Linked DNA regions of Cellulophaga sp. L1A9. The main gene of each other region encodes a partner of the protein of the gene in region 2 in a complex. Links are inferred from orthologs where the notes say so. Each region holds a gene or a part of one and is shown on either strand. Other genes may lie near its edges. The genes, in order: secY and secA.

What was found.
Region 1: the proteins of secA (region 2) and secY are in contact, whole or in part, in a crystal structure (PDB 3DIN), measured with the Thermotoga maritima proteins. The link is inferred for Cellulophaga sp. L1A9 from one-to-one orthologs. Residues at the interface, in WP_004082002.1 of Thermotoga maritima: Glu261, Ala262, Arg263, Lys300, Ala301, Arg302, Thr303, Ile304, Ile305, Leu323, Tyr324, Asp325, Pro326, Val329, Ser330, Tyr333, Ile336, Lys340, Phe345, Val349, Glu363, Phe364, Tyr374, Ser375, Gly376, Gly377, Glu393, Ile395, Thr482, Ser483; in WP_004081795.1 of Thermotoga maritima: Glu108, Gly109, Glu110, Glu111, Ala236, Glu237, Arg238, Arg239, Ile240, Thr241, Ile242, Gln243, Tyr244, Ala245, Arg246, Arg247, Val248, Thr249, Gly250, Arg251, Arg252, Val253, Tyr254, Gly256, Ala257, Ser258, Thr259, Tyr260, Leu261, Pro262.

The regions. Positions count from the first base shown.
Region 1 is NZ_CP047027.1:878,669-888,851, forward strand. What follows is about bases 241-3,132. They hold secY (preprotein translocase subunit SecY), read right to left. Parts: upstream 2,411-3,132; coding sequence 1,070-2,410; downstream 241-1,069. Other genes in these bases: rpsK (30S ribosomal protein S11), read right to left, coding at 241-246; rpsM (30S ribosomal protein S13), read right to left, coding at 348-722; ykgO (type B 50S ribosomal protein L36), read right to left, coding at 725-841; infA (translation initiation factor IF-1), read right to left, coding at 851-1,066; rplO (50S ribosomal protein L15), read right to left, coding at 2,421-2,873. In the rest of the region: more of rpsK, read right to left, coding at 1-240; more of rpsE, read right to left, coding at 3,133-3,601; rplR (50S ribosomal protein L18), read right to left, coding at 3,608-3,964; rplF (50S ribosomal protein L6), read right to left, coding at 3,976-4,518; rpsH (30S ribosomal protein S8), read right to left, coding at 4,538-4,936; rpsN (30S ribosomal protein S14), read right to left, coding at 5,006-5,275; rplE (50S ribosomal protein L5), read right to left, coding at 5,277-5,828; rplX (50S ribosomal protein L24), read right to left, coding at 5,831-6,145; rplN (50S ribosomal protein L14), read right to left, coding at 6,159-6,527; rpsQ (30S ribosomal protein S17), read right to left, coding at 6,530-6,787; rpmC (50S ribosomal protein L29), read right to left, coding at 6,801-6,992; rplP (50S ribosomal protein L16), read right to left, coding at 7,012-7,431; rpsC (30S ribosomal protein S3), read right to left, coding at 7,451-8,170; rplV (50S ribosomal protein L22), read right to left, coding at 8,173-8,580; rpsS (30S ribosomal protein S19), read right to left, coding at 8,584-8,862; rplB (50S ribosomal protein L2), read right to left, coding at 8,876-9,700; and 2 more genes. UniProt on the Escherichia coli protein: The central subunit of the protein translocation channel SecYEG. Consists of two halves formed by TMs 1-5 and 6-10.
Region 2 is NZ_CP047027.1:3,118,416-3,129,591, forward strand. Bases 3,585-7,469 are described here. They hold secA (preprotein translocase subunit SecA), read right to left. Parts: upstream 7,148-7,469; coding sequence 3,785-7,147; downstream 3,585-3,784. Other genes in these bases: GQR94_RS13655 (DUF2795 domain-containing protein), read right to left, coding at 7,324-7,469. Also shown: GQR94_RS13625 (hypothetical protein), read left to right, coding at 1-121; GQR94_RS13630 (hypothetical protein), read left to right, coding at 545-787; GQR94_RS13635 (hypothetical protein), read left to right, coding at 1,211-1,453; GQR94_RS13640 (hypothetical protein), read left to right, coding at 2,029-2,259; GQR94_RS13645 (sensor histidine kinase), read right to left, coding at 2,394-3,395; more of GQR94_RS13655, read right to left, coding at 7,470-7,548; GQR94_RS13660 (cob(I)yrinic acid a,c-diamide adenosyltransferase), read right to left, coding at 7,677-8,249; GQR94_RS22835 (hypothetical protein), read right to left, coding at 8,287-8,412; GQR94_RS13665 (hypothetical protein), read right to left, coding at 8,445-8,783; GQR94_RS13670 (ABC-F family ATP-binding cassette domain-containing protein), read right to left, coding at 8,940-10,814; GQR94_RS13675 (DUF4105 domain-containing protein), read right to left, coding at 10,842-11,176. UniProt on the Escherichia coli protein: Required for protein export, interacts with the SecYEG preprotein conducting channel.

The DNA.
Region 1 (10,183 bases), 2.2 Mb from region 2 along the record:
TTTTCTTAATCCCGCTTCATGTGCTACTTTAGCACAATCTTCAGATGCTATCTGCGCAGCATAAGGTGTGTTCTTTTTAGAACCTCTAAATCCCATTTTACCTGCAGAAGACCAAGAAATAACGTCTCCTTTTTTGTTTGTCAAAGAAATAATAATGTTATTGAAAGATGCTGTTACGTGAGCTTCACCAACAGATTCTACAATAACCTTACGTTTCTTTGCAACTTTTGTATTTGACTTTGCCATATTTTTAAGTTTCTAGTGTTAGTTCTGAGTTATTGGAATCCTAAACCTTTCGATTTCAAACAGATTCTTCTAACGTCCAAATACTAATGACTGTCTAATTATTATTTAGTTGCTTTTTTCTTGTTCGCAACAGTTTTTCTCTTCCCTTTTCTTGTTCTAGAGTTGTTCTTAGTTCTTTGTCCTCTTAATGGAAGACCAGATCTATGACGAATTCCTCTATAACAACCAATATCCATTAAACGTTTAATGTTTAATTGAGTTTCAGAACGAAGTTCTCCTTCAATAGTGAAAGCTGAAACTGACTCACGAATGCGACTAATTTCATCATCATTCCAATCAGACACCTTTGTATCTTCACTTACTTGGGCATTCGCTAAAATTTCTTTAGCTCTGCTATTACCTACTCCGAAGATATAAGTAAGAGCAATTACCCCTCTTTTCTGTTTTGGTATATCAACACCTGCAATTCTTGCCATAACTACCCTTGTCTTTGTTTAAATCTAGGATTCTTTTTGTTTATTACGTACAATCTACCTTTTCTGCGAACAATTTTGCAGTCGGCACTTCTCTTCTTTAATGATGCTCTAACTTTCATCCTATTATCTTAATATCTATATGTAATTCTTGCTTTACTCAAATCATAAGGGCTCATTTCTAATTTTACCTTATCACCTGGAAGTAATTTTATATAATGCATACGCATTTTTCCTGAGATATGGGCAGTTACAACATGACCATTTTCTAACTCTACACGAAACATTGCATTTGACAATGCTTCTATGATGCTACCGTCTTGCTCTATTGCTGATTGCTTAGCCATAACTTATGCTACCTTTCTATTTTTACCTGTCTTCATTAGACCGTCATAATGACGATTTAATAAATACGAATTAACTTGTTGTACTGTATCTATTGCCACACCCACCATAATTAAAAGTGATGTACCTCCATAAAACATTGCCCAACCTGGTTGAACATCCATCAACTTAACAACTAACGCAGGCAATACAGCCAGCAAAGCTAAGAAAATAGATCCTGGTAACGTAATTAAAGACATAATCTTATCTAAAAAATCACCAGTTTCTGCTCCAGGCCTAATTCCAGGGATAAAACCGCCACTTCTTTTTAAGTCATCAGCCATTTTATTCGTAGGAACGGTAATTGCAGTATAGAAATATGTAAATACAATAATCAAGAATGCAAATAATAAGTTATATGCCAATCCGAAGATATCTTGAAATTGAACTTCCATCCATTGACCCCATGCTGTTTCATTAAATGTTTTTCCAATAAGTCCCGGCGCAAACATAATTGCCTGTGCAAAGATAATTGGCATAACACCTGATGCATTCAACTTTAAAGGAATGTATTGTCTAGTTCCCATTGCATCTTTCTCATAGCCACCAGAAGCAGATCTACGAGCATATTGCACTGGTATTTGTCGCGTCGCCATTACCAATAAAACACTTAGTAAAATAACCACAAACCAAATAATAACTTCAATTAAAACTAACATTGGACCTCCAGTTCCTTCCCACCTAGAAATAGCTTCTTGCGCAAAGGCTTGAGGTAATGTAGCAATAATACCAACCATAATCAATAAAGAAATACCGTTACCGATACCTCTATCAGTAATTTTCTCTCCTAACCACATTGCAAACACGGTACCAGTTACCAAAATAATAACTGCAGGAATCATGAAGTCTAAACCTTTACCAAGAACGAAAGCACTATCCGGAACACCAAACTGACTTAAACCTAATAAATAAGTAGGAGCCTGTAAGATACAAATACCAATAGTTAACCATCTTGTAATCTGGTTGATTGTTTTTCTCCCACTTTCACCTTCTTTTTGAAGCTTTTGCAAATAAGGAATAGCGATACCCATTAATTGCACTACAATAGAAGCAGAAATATAAGGCATAATACCCAACGCAAAAACAGAGGCTTTTGCAAAAGCACCCCCTGTAAAAGCATTTAATATTCCAAAGATTCCGTTTTCAGTACCAGAAGTCAAAGCTCCTAGTTGTGTAGTATCTATCCCTGGAAGCGCAATTTGCGCCCCAAATCTATAAACTAACAACAAACCAAGAGTAACAAGAATTCTCCCCTTTAACTCTTCAATCTTCCAAATATTAGATAATGTCTCGAAAAATTTCTTCATAGTGTATTTCTTATAAACTTATTGCTTCGCCACCAGCAGCTTCAATAGCAGCTTTAGCAGTAGCAGTAAATTTATGTGCTGATATTTTAAGAGAAGTTTTTAACTCACCTCCACCTAATATTTTTACTAAGTCAGATTTTCTGGCTAATCTAGTTTGAACTAATACTTCTAAATTAACAGCATCTTTAACGATTCCATTATCTACAAGTAATTGTAATTTATCTAAATTAATACCAGCGTATTCCTTTCTATTAATATTTGTAAAACCAAATTTAGGAACACGTCTTTGAAGGGGCATTTGCCCACCTTCAAAACCAATCTTTTTAGAATATCCAGATCTAGATTTAGCACCCTTATGACCTCTAGTGGCAGTACCACCTTTTCCAGTACCCTGTCCACGTCCTACAATCTTACCTGCACGGTGAATTGAGCCTTCAGCTGGTTTTAAACTATTTAAATTCATCTTTATATTTTTTTAAGCTTCCTCAATTGAAACTAAGTGGTTAACTTTAGCTATCATACCCATAATACTAGGAGTATTCTCATGTTCTACAACTTGACCTAATTTTCTTAAACCAAGTGCCTCAAGAGTCTTTTTCTGTCTAAGAGGTTTTTTAATACCACTCTTAACCTGCTTTACTTTAACTTTTGCCATAATACCTTAATTTATCCCTTAAAAACTTTTTCAAGAGAAATTCCTCTTTGTGAAGCAACTGTCTTAGCATCTCTAATCTGCAATAAAGCATCAAAGGTAGCCTTAACAACATTATGTGGATTAGAAGATCCTTGAGATTTTGACAATACATCATGAACCCCAACTGCCTCTAATACCGATCTAACAGCACCACCAGCAATTACTCCAGTACCGTGAGATGCAGGCTGAATATAAACTCTAGCTCCACCAAACTTACCTTTTTGCTCGTGAGGTATCGTTCCTTTATTCAAAGGAATTCTAATCAAATTTTTCTTAGCGTCATCAATTGCTTTAGAAATAGCTGTAGCAACTTCTTTAGACTTACCTAAACCTTGACCAACTACGCCATTCTCGTCACCAACAACAACAATAGCAGAAAAACCAAATGCTCTACCACCTTTTGTTACTTTAGTAACTCTTTGTACACCAACTAAACGATCTTTTAAATCAAGACCTCCTGGTTTTACAACTTCTACGTTTTTGTATTTCTGGTACATATATATTTAGAATTTAAGTCCTGCTTCTCTAGCTCCTTCAGCTAATGATTTTACTCTACCGTGATATAAACAACCACCTCTATCAAAAGCTACTGTCTCAACACCAGCTTTAATTGCTTTCTCTGCAATAGTTTTACCTACTAAGTTAGCAATCTCAGTCTTCGTTCCTTTAACATCAGCAATCTCCTTATCTTTTGAAGATGCGGCAACTAAAGTTACTCCACTGTTATCATCTATAACCTGTACATAAATTTCCTTGTTACTTCTAAAAACCGATAATCTCGGTCTTGCAGCAGTTCCAAAAGAAACTTTACGTATTCTTCTTTTAATCCGCTGTCTTCTTTCAGTCTTTGATAATCCCATAATTCTACTTATTATGCTGACTTACCAGCTTTTCTTCTTAATTGTTCTCCAACAAACTTCACACCTTTTCCTTTGTACGGCTCTGGCCTACGGAAGGATCTAATTTTAGCAGCCACTTGACCTACTAATTGTTTATCGAACGATGTTAACTTAATAATTGGATTTTTACCTTTTTCAGATATCGTTTCAATTTTAACTTCAGGAGCTAAATCCAAAACTATATTATGAGAAAAACCTAAAGCCAAATCTAATCTCTGACCTTGGTTACTTGCTCTATAACCTACACCTACAAGTTCCAATTCTTTAGTCCACCCTTTAGATACACCATCAACCATATTGTTAATCAACGATCTGTAAAGACCGTGCTTAGCTTTATGCTCTTTTACATCAGAAGATCTAGTTACAAAAACTTGATCATCTTCAACTTTTATTTCAACAGCGCTATATTCTTGAGTTAACTCACCCAACTTACCTTTTACAGTAATTAAATTATCTTTTATCTCAACGGTTACTCCCTGAGGTATCGCAACTGGATTATTACCTATTCTAGACATTTCTTAAATCTTTATAGTATTAATAAACGTAACATAATACTTCACCACCAACTTTTTCTAGCTTAGCTTGCTTACTCGTCATTACCCCGTGAGAAGTTGATACGATTGCAATACCCAATCCGTTAAGTACTCTTGGTAAATCAGTAGAACCAGCATACTTACGTAATCCTGGTTTACTTATACGCATAATTTTTTTTATCACAGGTTCTTTAGTTAGCTTATCATACTTCAAAGCTATTTTAACCGTGCCTTGAACCTTATTTGGCTCAAACTTATAACTTAAAATATATCCTTGTTCGAATAATATTTTAGTCATTTCTTTTTTAAGATTAGAAGCAGGAATCTCGACAACTCTGTGCCCAGCGCTACTTGCATTTCTAATTCTTGTTAAATAATCCGAAATTGGATCTGTTACCATATGTACTAATTTGCAGTATTGGTTTTTAGTATTAACACTAAACCTGATACCAGTTAATATTTGTATTGACTACCAGCTAGCTTTTTTAACTCCTGGTATTAACCCTTCGTTTGCCATTTCTCTGAAAGTTACACGTGAAACACCAAATGTTCTCATGTACCCTCTAGGTCTACCCGTTAGCTTACATCTATTATGTAAACGTACTGGATTAGCATTTCTAGGTAGTTTCTGTAAGCCTTCATAGTCACCAGCTGCTTTTAAAGCCTTTCTCTTTTCAGCATACTTTGCTACAGTTTTTTCTCTTTTAACCTCACGGGCTTTCATCGATTCTTTAGCCATCTTAATTCTTTTTAAAAGGAAGTCCCAATTGAGTTAGTAATGATTTCGCCTCTTTATCTGTTTGTGCAGAAGTTACAAAGGTAATATCCATTCCGTTGATTCTATTGATTTTATCAATATTTATCTCAGGAAAAATAATTTGCTCCGTAACACCCAAGTTATAATTGCCACGACCATCAAAGCCAGTAGCCTTAATACCTTGGAAATCTCTAACTCTAGGAAGTGCACTTGTAACTAAACGATCAAGAAATTCGAACATTCTTTCACCTCTTAAGGTAACTTTACATCCAATCGGCATACCTTTTCTAAGCTTAAAAGAAGCAACATCCTTCTTAGATATTGTTGCTACAGATCTCTGACCAGTAATCGTAGTTAATTCTTCAACCGCATGGTCAATTAACTTCTTATCTGCTACAGCTGCACCAACACCTCTACTAACAACTATCTTCTCTAGCTTAGGAACTTGCATAACGTTCTTATACCCAAACTCTTCTTTAAGAGCGCCAATAATGCGCTCATTGTATTCTGTTTTTAACCTTGTAACGTAAGCCATAACTATATTACTTCATTAGATTTTTTAGAGACTCTAACTTTTTTCCCATCTCTAACATCGTAACCTACTCTCGTAGTGCTACCAGATTTAGCATCTATCAATGCTAAATTAGAAATGTGTAAAAGTGCCTCTTTCTTTACGATACCACCTTGAGGATTTTTTGCACTTGGCTTTTCATGTTTAGATACTAAATTAGCACCTTCAACAATTGCCTTGTTTTTATCAAAATCAATCTTCATGATCTTACCTTCAACACCTTTATGGTCTCCAGCTACGATTCTAACGATATCTCCTACTTTTATTTTTAGCTTTTTCATCTGATTCTAAATGTTATAGCACCTCTGGAGCTAATGATACAATTTTCATGAATTGCTTATCACGAAGTTCTCTCGCTACAGGTCCAAAAACACGTGTACCTCTCATTTCACCAGTTGGATTCAGAAGAACACAAGCATTATCATCAAAACGAATGTAAGAACCATCTTGTCTTCTTACTTCCTTTTTAGTTCTAACTACAACTGCAGTTGATACAGCACCTTTTTTAATAGTACCATTAGGTGTAGCTTCTTTAACAGCTACAACTATTTTATCTCCTACAGAAGCGTATCTTCTCTTCGTACCACCTAACACTCTAATGGTCAAAACTTCTTTTGCCCCAGTATTGTCAGCTACCTTTAATCTTGATTCTTGCTGTAACATAATTATTTAGCTCTTTCAATGATTTCAACCAATCTCCAACATTTAGTTTTACTTAAAGGACGTGTTTCCATTATCCTTACTGTATCACCAATATTGCAATCATTTGCTTCATCGTGTGCAACATATTTTTTAGTTCTTAATACGAACTTTCCGTACATAGGATGTTTTACTCGCTTAACTTCTGAAATCACAATTGATTTCTCCATTTTGTTGCTAGTAACAACTCCTACTCTCTCTTTTCTTAAGTTTCTTTTTTCCATAAAGCAGAACCAGTTATTGGTTATCCCTTTTAGTTAATTCTGTCGCTATTCTAGCCACTGTTCTTCTCGCTCTTCTTATTTGAAGCGGGTTTTCCAACGGAGTAACGCTATGCGCTATTTTCAGGTCTGAATGTTGCTTTTTAGCCTCTATTAATTTAGAGCCTAACTCCTCAACAGATAATTCCTTTACTTCTGATTGTTTCATAATTCCTTACAATTAAAAATTAAGCTGAATAATCTCTAGCAACAATAAACTTTGTTTTAACAGGTAATTTTTGTGCTGCAAGACGTAAAGCCTCTTTTGCAACCTCCTGAGACACACCAGCAATTTCGAACATAATCCTACCTGGCAAAACCACGGCAACAAAATATTCAGGAGCACCTTTACCTTTACCCATACGAACCTCTAGAGGTTTTTTGGTTATTGGCTTATCTGGAAATATTTTAATCCACATTTGACCCTCTCTCTTCATGAATCTAGTAGCAGCAATACGTGCCGCTTCTATCTGTCTTGATGTAATAAAACTTGTATCTAAAGATTTTATACCGAACATACCATTTGAAAGCTGATGACCTCTTCCTGAGATCCCTTTCATTCTACCCTTTTGTGTCTTACGAAACTTGGTTCTTTTAGGTTGTAACATTTTTCTACTTCTTTAAAAATTACTTTCTACGACGTGGTTTCTTGTTACCATCTTGCTTACCACCTTTTGCACCTTGGCTTTTTTCCATACCAACTAAAGGAGATAAATCTCTTTTACCATAAACCTCACCCTTCATAATCCACACTTTAATACCTAATCTTCCATAAGTAGTATGCGCTTCATGTAAAGCATAGTCGATATCTGCTCTAAAAGTAGATAATGGTATTCTTCCATCTTTATAAGTTTCAGAACGAGCCATTTCCGCTCCATTTAAACGTCCAGAAATTTGAATTTTAATTCCCTCAGAGTTCATACGCATCGCTGCAGCTATTGCCATTTTAATTGCTCTTCTAAAAGAAATTCTATTTTCTATTTGACGCGCAACACTAGCAGCTACAAGATTTGCATCTAACTCAGGTCTCTTAATTTCAAAAATATTGATCTGAACCTCTTTATCAGTAATTTTCTTAAGCTCCTCTTTCAACTTATCTACTTCCTGACCACCTTTACCGATAATAATACCAGGTCTTGCAGTTGTAATGGTAATAGTAATAAGTTTCAAAGTACGCTCAATAATAACTCTTGATACACTAGCTTTCGCTAAACGAGCATGAACATATTTTCTGATTTTATTATCTTCGGCTAATTTATCACCGTAATCATTTCCACCATACCAGTTAGACTCCCATCCTCTAATGATGCCTAAACGAATTCCGATTGGATTTGTTTTCTGTCCCATATCTAGCTTTGTACATTATTGTTAGAATCCAACACTAGTGTTACGTGATTGGAACGTTTTCTAATTCTGTGTGCTCTACCTTGAGGTGCCGGCCTAAGTCTTTTCAACATAGCGCCACCATCAACTCTAATTTCTTTAATAAAGAGATCAGCATCTTCTACACTAGCATCCTCATTTTTAGCCTGCCAGTTTGCAATAGCTGATAAAAGTAATTTCTCCAATTTACGAGAAGCTTCTTTAGAATTGAATTTTAAAATTGCAAGTGCCTTCTCCACTTGAACCCCTCTTACCAAATCAGCTACTAAACGCATCTTTCTTGGTGAAGTTGGACAATTATTCAATTTCGCAAAAGCAATTTGCTTTTTCTCCGCCTTTATTCTTTCGGCCATTTGTTTTTTACGAACTCCCATAGCTTACTTTTTTCCTTTATTTTTCGAACCTCCGTGACCTCTAAAAGATCTAGTTGGTGAAAATTCTCCTAATTTATGACCAACCATATTCTCTGTAACATATACAGGAACAAATTGTCTACCATTATGAACAGCGATAGTTTGACCAACAAAATCTGGTGTTATCATTGAAGCTCTTGACCAAGTCTTAACCACAGTCTTTTTACCAGAATCTATATTCTGATGAACTTTCTTTTCTAAACTAAAGTGAACGTAAGGTCCTTTTTTTAATGAACGTGCCATTTCTTTCTACTTTTTATTTCTTTCTACGTTCTAATATATATCTATTTGTAGCCTTAGTCTTAGAACGTGTTCTATAACCTTTAGCAGGTATACCGTTCTTAGATCTTGGGTGACCACCTGAAGCTCTACCTTCACCACCACCCATTGGGTGATCAACAGGGTTCATCGCAACCGGTCTTGTTCTTGGTCTTCTACCTAACCATCTACTTCTACCTGCTTTACCAGACACAAGTAATTGATGATCAGAATTAGATACCGCCCCAATTGTAGCCAAACATAAAACTAAAATTAATCTAGTTTCACCAGATGGAAGTTTTACCGTAGCAAACTTACCATCTCTTGCCATTAATTGAGCAAATGTACCAGCACTTCTTGCCATTACAGCTCCTTGCCCTGGACGTAGTTCTATACAAGAAATAATAGTACCTAAAGGAATAACACTTAAAGGAAGTGCATTACCAATTTCAGGAGTAGCGTCTGCGCCAGAAGTAATCTCCTGACCGACTTGCAATCCATTTTGTGCTATTATATATCTTTTTTCCCCATCAGCATAGTTAATTAAAGCTACAAATGCTGTTCTGTTAGGATCATATTGAATAGAATCAACGACACCAGCAACTCCTTGCTTGTCTCTTTTGAAATCTATCAAACGATACCTTCTCTTATGACCTCCACCTCTGTGTTGGATCGTCATTTTACCTTGACTGTTTCTACCTCCGGACTTTTTTAACGGAGCAAGCAAGCTCTTCTCCGGCTTATCAGTAGTAATCGCGTCGAATCCGTTTACTACTCTAAAACGCTGTCCTGGAGTGATTGGTTTTAATTTTCTAACTGACATTTTTTGTCTTTAGTCTTTATTATAGATTACTGTAATAATCGATTATATCACCTTCTGCAACCTGAACTATTGCTTTCTTATAAGCATTAGATTTACCATGTTGAACTCCGGTTTTCGTATAACGAGTCTTTCTTGAAGGCCCGTAATTCATAGTTCTAACTTTCTCAACAGAAACCCCGTAAGCAGTTTCAACAGCTTCTTTAATCTGAAGCTTATTTGCCTTAGGGTTTACAATGAAGCCATAACGGTTATACAACTCACTATCTGAAGTCATTTTTTCTGTTATAATTGGCTTTATTATCACACTCATGTTCTTATTGTTTAGTTAAGTTAGACTCAATTCCTTCTAAAGAACCTTCTAGAAGCACAATGTTATTAGCATTTAAAATTTTATAAGTGCTTAAATCTGAGTTAGTTATAACTTCAGACCCTTTCAAATTGCGTGACGACAAATATACATTATTATTTGAATCACCCAACACA
Region 2 (11,176 bases):
AATAGAAGCTACTTTAAATAGTACTGAAACTAAAGTTGCTCGTTTATACATGGATAGAAATTACAACGTAAAAAAAGCATTGTCTTTTTATACAAAAGCAAACAAGACTAAATTAGCGTAATTCTAGTTTCGTTATTCTTACTGACTTTTTTTACAACCTGCATTAATTCATTTACCAACTTCTTTTATACTCCCTTTAACTTCAAACTATTTCTGTGCTCTACTTTATTTTGAAGTGAAGCTCCACTAGAATTCACCCTTGTTCGATTATTCAGCCGTTACTAGAGCCATATCGTATTCAAATACATAGAAATCGCTTGTTAAACTAAGCTTATTCCCCAGTTTGGGTCGATAATTAGGCTTTTAAACCATCGTTTAAATACCATTAATTACGGTAACGGAATTTGGACTTAAAAACAGTTATCGGACAAAAATCTGCTTACATCTAGATAATATCCATTCACCGATAGATAAATGGTATTGGGCGAGAATCGACGAAATACACTTTAGCTTGGGAGTATCTTTACAGTGTAATACGCAAGTCATGAAAACTATCTTAACTATTTTATTTGTTCTTTTTATCGGTCTATTTGCTCAAGCACAAGATGCTAAAGTAGAAGTGAAGGTTGCTGCACAAACAGAAAGTGTTGTTTTAGTTGCTTCAACAATAGAAGCTACTTTAAATAGTAATGAAACTAAAGTTGCTCGTTTATATATGGATAGAAATTACAAAGTAAAAAAAGCATTGTCTTTTTATACAAAAGCAAACAAAACTAAATTAGCGTAATTCTAGTTTTGTTATTCTTACTGACTTTTTTTACAACCTACCTTACCTCATTTACCAGCTTCTTTTATATTCCCTTTAACTTCAAATTATTTCTGTGCTCTACTTTATTTTGAAGTGACGCTCCACTAGAATTAACCCTTGTTCGATTATTAAGCGGTTACTAGAGCCATATTGTATTCAAATACATAGAAATTGCTCGTTAAACTAAGCTTATTTCCCAGTTTATGGCGATAATTAGGCTTTTAAGCTATCGTTTAAATACCAATAATTACGGTAACGGAATTTGGACTTAAAAACCGTCATCGGACAAAAATCTGCTTACATCTAGATAATATCCATTCACCGATAGATAAACGGTATCGAGCGAGAATCGACGAAATACACTTTAGCTTGGGAGTATCTTTACAGTGTAATACGCAAGTCATGAAAACTATCTTAACTATTTTATTTGTTCTTTTTATCGGTCTATTTGCTCAAGCACAAGATGCTAAAGTAGAAGTGAAGGTTGCTGCACAAACAGAAAGTGTTGTTTTAGTTGCTTCAACAATAGAAGCTACTTTAAATAGTACTGAAACTAAAGTTGCTCGTTTATACATGGATAGAAATTACAAAGTAAAAAAAGCATTGTCTTTTTACACAAAAGCAAACAAAACTAAATTAGCGTAATTATGGAAGTATCCTTAATAGTCGTCATCGTATTTACTCTTTTTAACATTATTAGAATGAATATACAGACTTCATCAAAAATGAAGCAAATGCTTCTTGGAAAGAAAAAATAGCATCAGCCATTACGCATAAAATAGCTTCAAAATTTTATTTTAATTGATAGTATCCAGATTCCTTCAAAGGAATCTTTTTTGGTTTAAGGAATGTCGGTATTGGTTGCTCAAAAATTAATCTAATTTGCATTATCAAGCACTTCTAGTTCATTATTAATCTAGCTATTGTACTATGCTTGATGTTATAAGGTAAAGACTCTTATTTGAGGTTCTCGCTAAAAGGCTTTACTGAAAAACTATTTCGGGTGTTTTTTAAATTTGATCAAGGTAATAGGGTAGGGTGGAAATACCGATAAAGTACCCATTAACACGATGACCTATTTTTAAGTGAATTACCGTTATCGGACAAAAAGTTCTTTACATCTAGATAATTTACATTCACCGATAGATAAATGGTGTTGGGCGAAAATCGACGAAATACACATTAGTTAGGAAGTATCTTTACAGTGTAATACCCAAGTCATGAAAGCAATTTTAACTATTTTATTTGTTCTTTTTATCGGTTTATTCGCTCAAGCTCAAGAAGCGAAAGTAGCTACAGCAACAGAAAATGTTGTTTTGGTTGCTCCAACGGTTGAAACTACTTTAAATAGTAATGAAACAAAAATTGCTCGCTTATACATGGATAGAAACTATAAAGTGAAAAAGGAATTATCTTTTTATACAAAAGCAAACAAAACTAAATTAGCGTAATTATGAGTATATCTACAATAGTACTAGTATTTTCTTTATCTATCGTTGTTGCTTTAGTGGTAGCTACAAAAAATACGGGCAAAAAGTTGAAGCCGATAAAGGTAAGAGTGAATAAACGCTAAGCGAGGAGTTGCTTATCCGATTGGTTGGAAGTTTTGACCAATTTCTTTAAATGTAATAATATAATTAGTTCCTTTTTTAGAACCATCTTTTAGTATAGAACCTTGCAGTTGTCTTGTAAGGTTGTAGATAAGTTTTAATCCTAGGGATGTTGTTGTTTGTGGTGTTATACTTTCTTCATATCCATCACCATTATCACCAATATTTAAAACATAATCCTGGTCTTTTTGGCCTTTTTTAAGCGCGATGCTTATTTCGCCTTCTCCATTGTCTTTGATACCGTATTTTAATGAATTTGTAATGGCTTCATTGATAAGTAGTCCTAATGGGATGGCAGTATCTATTCCAAGATTAATGTCAATAATATCAATAGCTACCTTTATTCTATTATCAGTTCCTTTTATAGAACGTACTAAGTAATCACTTAATTCTTCTACATATGACTTGTATTCAATTTTTGATAAGTCTTCACGCATGTATAGCATTTCATGAACCATAGCCATAGAGTTTACTCTGTTCTGACTACTCTTAATCATTTTTTTCATTTCCTCATCTTTCATGTTTCTCGCTTGTAAACTTAAAAGACTAGATACGGTTTGAAGATTATTCTTTACGCGATGGTGTACTTCTTTAATGAGTGTTTCTTTTTCACGTACTTTTTGCTCGACCTCCATTTTAGATTTGTACAGGTTATAATGGGTTTTGACCAATATTTTACCAAATACACCACCAAGTATATATAAGGAGAAAAGAACACTTATGAAATTAAAAAGGTCCTGGGAAGATTCCGGGACCACATTTCTAACATAGGGAAGATCTATAATGGACTGAAAATAAATTAAGGTAACAATAATGAATGCGCAATAGAGGTAAACTTCACCGTACCGTTTTGTAGTGACATAGCCGGCAAAAACAACTAATCCTAAAACGAAAATAAAGGCACTGTTAATACCTCCACTAAACAGTGTAATTACAATACAGCAAATTAAAGCTAAAAGTGATGTAATATTATACATCAATGATAAATTTTTAAAAGACTTGTACGCAAAGGTGTTCGCTAAATTCAATATTGAAAATAAAAAAAACACGTACGGAATTACTTCTGTAATTTTTAGGAAGTAAATACACATGAAACCAAACACTAAGGATAGTGTGGAGGAGATGTAATTTACTCTTAGAATTAGGTTTGTTTTGGTTTTAAGGCGTTGCTGGTGAGCCATTTATTTAGTTTTACTGCTAATAATTTTCCTTAACAGGTGGAATTTCCAAGCATTAAGATAAGTATTTTCTGTATAATACCATCAAAATACAAAGAATCTTATGTAAATCTAAATATGTATTTTGGATAAAAGCAAAAACGACAGCCTGTATAGACTGTCGTTTTTTAAATAAATTTTGGAAAAAACTAGTGTTCTGTAATCACCCATTCTCCTTTAGAGAGAAGAGGTTCGGCTTGTTTAAACTTCACCGTTTTACTTTCGCCAGACATCACATTTTTAATTGTTACACGATCATTACGTCCAATTTTAGGAGCTTCTCGTGTTATTGTTTCTGTTATTGAAGGTCTGCTTCCTTGATTTTGACCTACAGCACGGTTTTGTGCAGCAAGTTCATCACTATTTAAGACTTCTTCTTTACTAATATTTAAATTTTCTTTGGGTTCGCTAATTGTTTTAGCTTCTTGAATGTTTGTATCATTACCGTTAGGGATTTCTCCTTTATACAAGAATGCTACAACTTCTTTGTTCACCTTTTCAATCATCCCTTTAAATAATTCAAAAGCTTCAAACTTATAAATTAACAATGGATCTTTTTGTTCATGAACCGCTAGTTGTACCGATTGCTTTAATTCATCCATTTTGCGTAAATGAACTTTCCATGCATCATCAACAATTGCTAAGGTGATATTTTTCTCAAAATCTGTAATCAATTGTTTTCCTTCACTTTCGTAAGCTTCTTTTAAATTGGTAACAATATTAAAAGTTTTTATTCCATCAGAGAAAGGAACTACTATGCGTTCAAATTTGTTTGCATCATCTTCAAACACATTTTTAATTACCCGATTAGCAACGGTAGCACTGCGCTCCATTTTATCTTGATAATGTTCATATGCATTTTTATATAATAATGAAGCTATTTCTTGAACACTTTTCTTAGCAAACTCTTCTTCGGTTAAAGGAGAAGTAATAGAGAAATATTTAATTAATTCGAATTCAAAATTCTTATAATCACTAGCGTTCTTATTTGTTTCAGAAATTACTTCACAAGTGTCGTAGATCATATTGGCAATATCAACCTTTAAACGCTCACCTTGTAATGCATGACGACGACGCTTGTAAACAACCTCCCGTTGTGCATTCATAACATCATCATATTCTAATAATCTTTTACGAACTCCAAAGTTATTCTCTTCAACTTTTTTCTGAGCACGTTCAATAGATTTGGTCATCATAGAATGCTGAATAACTTCACCATCTTCTAAGCCCATTCTATCCATCATTTTTGCTACTCTATCAGAACCAAATAAACGCATAAGGTTATCTTCTAGAGATACATAGAATTGTGAGCTTCCTGGATCTCCTTGACGTCCTGAACGACCTCTTAACTGACGGTCAACACGACGAGAATCATGGCGTTCGGTTCCTACAATTGCTAAACCACCTGCTTTTTTAACAGCATCTGATAATTTGATATCTGTACCACGACCAGCCATGTTTGTAGCAATAGTAACAATCCCAGCTTTACCAGCTTCTTCCACAATATCAGCTTCTTTTTTATGCATTTTAGCATTCAAGACATTGTGTGGAACTTTACGTATACTAAGCATACGAGAGAGAAGCTCAGAAATTTCAACAGATGTTGTACCTATTAAGACAGGTCTTCCAGCGGCAGAAAGTTTAGTAACTTCATCAATTATCGCATTGTACTTTTCACGTTTCGTTTTATAAATTAAATCGTTTTTGTCATCTCTAGCAATGGGTCTATTTGTAGGGATTTCCATAACATCTAGCTTATAGATTTCCCAGAATTCCCCTGCTTCAGTGATCGCTGTACCGGTCATACCGGCAAGCTTATTATACATTCTAAAGTAGTTCTGTAAGGTAACTGTTGCAAAAGTTTGTGTTGCGGCTTCAATTTTTACATTTTCTTTAGCTTCAATTGCTTGGTGTAATCCGTCTGAATATCTACGTCCGTCCATAATACGACCCGTTTGTTCATCGACAATCATTACCTTATTTTCCATAACAACATATTCCACATCTTTTTCAAAAAGGGTATATGCTTTTAATAATTGATTTAAGGTATGTATACGTTCACTTTTTATACCAAATTCTTTAAAAAGGTCTTCTTTGAGTTCAGCTTCTTTTTCTACATCAAGATTCTGATTTTCAATTTTTACAATCTCACCACCAATATCTGGCATTAAGAAGAATGTAGGGTCTTGTTCTCCAGAAATATGTTCTACACCTTTTTCAGTAAGCTCTATTTGATTGTTTTTTTCATCGATAACAAACCAAAGTTCTTCATCTACTTTTGGCATTTCACGGTTATTATCTTGCATGTAATAATTCTCCGTTTTTTGAAGTAGTTGTTTTACACCTTCTTCACTCAAGAATTTAATTAATGCTTTATTTTTTGGCAATCCGCGATGTACTCTTAATAATTGAAAACCACCTTCTTTTGTATCGCCAGAAGTAATTAATTTTTTAGCTTCCGCTAAAACCCCTGTTAAGTAATGTTTTTGTAACGTTACAATATCATTTACTTTTGGTTTTAACTGATCAAATTCTTGAATATCTCCTTTTGGTACAGGACCCGAAATAATCAAAGGGGTACGTGCATCATCCACCAAAACAGAATCGACCTCATCAACAATAGCGAAATTATGAGGACGTTGTACCAAATCACTTGGCGTGTGCGCCATATTATCTCTCAAATAATCAAAACCGAATTCATTATTTGTACCATAAGTAATATCTGCATTATAGGCTGCACGTCTACCATCAGAATTGGGTTGATGGTTATCAATACATTCTATAGTAATACCATGAAATTGAAATATTGGAGCCATCCACGCGCTATCACGTTTGGCTAAGTAATCATTTACCGTTACTAAGTGAACTCCATTACCTGTTAGTGCATTTAAATATAGCGGTAAGGTTGCTACTAAAGTTTTACCTTCACCTGTGTGCATTTCGGCAATTTTACCTTCATGTAATGCTATACCACCAATAAGTTGTACATCATAATGAACCATGTCCCAGGTTACTTCTTTTCCTGCGGCATTCCAAGAATTAAGCCAAATAGCTTTATCACCTTCTAAAGAAACATATTCTTTAGTTCCAGAAAGTTGTCTGTCGTATTCAGAGGCTGTTACTTCTATTGTTGTGTTATTTGCAAAACGTTTTGATGTTTCTTTTACAACAGCAAATGCTTCTGGTAATATAGATTTTAGTGTTTTTTCAGAAATTTCGTAAACCTCTTTTTTGAGTCCGTCTATCTCTGCGTAGATATCTTCATTTTTGTCAATATCTTTTGAGTTTTTTACTTCCGCTTCAAGTGCTTGTATCTTATCATTAATGACTTGTGTGTCATTTTTAATTTGAGCTTTGAACGCAAGTGTTTTATTTCGAATTTCATCATTGCTTAAAGTAGCAAGCTCTTCTTCGAAAGAATGAATCTTATCTATGATAGGTTGTAGCTCTTTGACATCTTTCTTAGCCTTATCGCCTACAAAAACTTTTAAAACAGAATTTAAAAAACTCATACGGTAAATTATTTTTTTTAATCTATGCTATAACCATACCAAAGGTATTTTACCGGAATAACATGACAGAATGAACTAAAATAAACAGCAAAATCAGAAAAGCTGTCAATGAAGTTCAAAATTAAGTAAAAAAAAAGCCTCATATGAGACTTTTTTAATGTTATTGCGTTAATATTTTAATATTCGTCCTCGTTCCAGAGGTAATCTTCTTCCGTTGGGTAGTCTGGCCAAATTTCTTCGATAGATTCGTAAATTTCACCGCCTTCTTCTTCCATAGACTGTAGATTTTCTACAACCTCAAGTGGAGCTCCGGTTCTAATTGCGTAATCGATCAATTCGTCTTTGGTAGCTGGCCAAGGTGCATCGCTTAAGTAAGATGCTAATTCTAAAGTCCAATACATGTTAGTGGTATTATTTTAATTTTTTTGCAAAACTAAATTTTAAAATGATATATCCAAGTTTTTTCGTAGTTATTAATAAATTATTTTTTTCATAATAAGTTATTCTACTGATATACAGTAATTTGTGATTATTTTTTTTCTGGAATCCATTTTATTTCTTCAACGTTTAAATGTGCAGATAAACCGCGACCTAACATAAAGAGATAATCTGACAATCTATTGAGGTAACGTAAAACATTTGCTTCAATGGGTTCATTTTCATTTAAGTGGGATGAAATGCGCTCGGCTCTTCTACATACCGTTCTGGCAATATGACAGTATGACACCGTTGTATGGCCTCCAGGTAAAATAAAATGTGTCATAGGTGGTAAGTTAGCCTCTATTGCATCCATTTCTTGTTCTAGAAGTAAAATATCATTAGCGCTAATTTTATCAATATTTAAGCGTTCTTTTCCGTTTTTTAGCACAGCTTTTTCAGGGGCTGTGGCTAAAATTGCACCGGCAATAAATAATTTATGTTGAATTATAGTAAGGATATCTTTAGAATGCGAATCTATTTCTTGATCTCTAATCAATCCAATCCAAGAATTTAATTCATCAACAGTTCCATAGCTTTCAATTCTAATATGATGTTTTGCTACGCGAGTGCCTCCGAAAAGTGCTGTTGTGCCTTTATCTCCTGTTTTTGTATAAATCTTCATTGCCTCTTTTTTTAGTATGCGTACTTCTTTTAAACCTTTAGCGTTTATCACGATCCATAAATCTACGGCCTTTTCGTTCTTTTGTTCTTTTTTTGTTTTTAAGAAGATTCATTACAAAAATTACAGCCAAGACGGCAAATGAGATGTAGATGATGTATTTCATTTTTTAATAGAATTTAAACTAAAATTAAAGGTTTATATCCGAATCTTAAAATGTTCCTTTGCTTGTTCTCTTCTGAAAAATAACATACCGCAGTAAAATGTGTCGATACTTACGGTTACTTTTTTTAAAGCGATAAGCTTGTTCCAGTGATTGTAATTCTTATGAATGGCGTTAACAAAAATGATTGTATCGTTTTTTAAACCATCCACTTTTTTTAAGAATTCTAAGTTTTTTTCAGAAAGATGATCTAAATAAATAAAATCACGGGAACTCTCATCACTACTTATTTCAGGAAATTTTTGTTGCATTAATTCCTCTAAAGCGTTGTTCCTATCCTTAAAGCAGACTGTAGTGCTATTGAAATAATCCAATAGTTTTAAAACTGTATTTAAGGATTTATCCCGAGTATATTTTTTCTTTTTATACAAACACTTCGTTACCAGAGCATAAACAAAAGGGGAGTGAACCCCATGCTGATTGGTGGAGGATAATATAAAAGATAGGTGCCTAAAAAAATGCATTATTGGTTATTCTATAAGCGCAGAAAGTTCAAACCAACGTTCTGTTTTGGCTTCAATTGCTTCTCCTATTTCCTTTAGTTCAATAGATAGTTTGTCTATCTGTTCTCCACTCAATGAAGCGTCTGTAAATTTATGTTGCGTTGCTTCTTTTTTACTTTCAAGTTTTTTAATCTCTTTTTCAAGATTAGTGTACTCTTTTTGTTCGTTGAAAGTTAATTTCTTTTTGTCCTCTTTTTTCTTAGAATTTGTATCTGCATTTGTGATCGTATTTTCTTTTTTAGCAGCTCTGCTTTCCAAAACGGCACTATCTTCATAAGATCTAAAATCTGAGTAGTTGCCTGGGAAATCTTCCACAACAGCATCGCCTCTAAAAACAAAAAGGTGATCTACAATTTTATCCATAAAATAACGGTCGTGAGATACAACAAGTAAACAGCCAGGGAAATCCATTAAGAAACTCTCAAGAACATTCAGCGTTACAATATCTAAATCGTTGGTAGGTTCATCAAGAATTAAAAAGTTTGGATTTTGAATAAGGATAGTACATAAGTACAAACGTTTCCGTTCACCACCACTTAATTTACTAACAAAATCATATTGTTTTTTACGATCGAATAAAAAGCGTTCCAGTAACTGTTGTGCAGATATTTGCCTGCCTTTCATTAATGGAATATAATCTCCAAATTCACGAATGACATCAATAACTTTTTGGCCTTCTTTTATGTTGATTCCTTTTTGTGTATAGTATCCAAATTTTATAGTTTCTCCCACCACAACTTTTCCGCTGTCTGGTTCGTCCCTACCGCTAATAATGTTCAAGAAGGTAGATTTTCCAGTTCCATTTTTACCAATGATACCAAGGCGTTCTCCTCGAAGAAAATTATATTCAAATTTATCGAGTATAGGTTTTCCGGGGTATGATTTTGAAATTTTATGGAGCTCGAGAATTTTACTTCCCATACGTGCCATATTAATCTCCAATTCTACCTCATTCTCATTTCTACGTTTGCTAGCTTTATCTTTTATTTCGTAAAAATCATCTATTCTGGATTTAGATTTTGTGGTTCTAGCCTTTGGCTGTCTGCGCATCCAATCCAATTCTTTTTTGAATAACAGTTTAGATTTATGTTGCTCTGTAGCTTCTTGTTCTATTCTGTTTTCTTTCTTTTCTAGGTAGTAGGAGTAGTTCCCTTTATACGGGTACATAATGCCTTCATCTAATTCTATGATTTCGTTACATACACGTTCTAGAAAGTAACGATCATGCGTTACCATAAAAAGTGTCATGTTTTCTTTAGCAAAATACTCCTCTAACCATTCAATCATTTCTAAATCTAAATGGTTGGTAGGTTCATCAAGCACCAATAAATCTGGCTTGTTAATCAGGGCATTCGCTAAAGCTAAACGCTTTTTTTGCCCCCCAGAAAGTATTTCTACTTTAAGGTGAATATCGTTTAAATTAAGTTTTGATAAAATTTGTTTGTATTGCGTTTCAAAATCCCAAGCTTGAAAACGTTCCATTCCCTCAAAAGCCGTTTGATACGCGTCTGCTTCTTCAGGATTTTCTAATGCATGTTCATAGGCTCTAATTACTTTCAATACTTCATTATCAGATGCGAAGATGGTTTCTTCGATGGTCAAATTTGGATCTAAATTAGGTTCTTGATCTAAAAAAGATACTCGAATTCCTTTTCGGTAATTAACCTGTCCAGAATCTGGAGTGTCTAATCCTGATAATATATTTAAGATGGATGTTTTTCCACTCCCATTTTTAGCGATTAGTGCTATTTTTTGGTCTTTGTTTATTCCGAAAGATATATCAGAAAATAAAACGTGTTCGCCATAGGCTTTTGCAATATTTTCTACTGATAATAGATTCATGTAATTTTCGTATTAGAACTGGCAAAGTTAGTGAACTCTAGCAGACCTTAGCGAATAAATTAAAAAGGAATATCTAACAACCAATGCAATTATAATGGGAAGGATTAAAATGCTGAATATTTGCACCTTAAGAACCCAAAGGAGCATTGCGGCACAGATGCAAACTAGTACTATAATTAAATAGGTATTCATCCATTTTGGAGCAATGCCCTTTTTTAATATGATAAAGGCTACAATACTATTTAATGGGAAGGTCCATAAAAAATTAAAGTTCTTTGCCGTAGCGTGATGGTCTGTTCCAAACCAAAGAAAAACGATTAAAAGTCCGGCTAATCCAGTGATCAGAAATAAAGTAAAGTCTA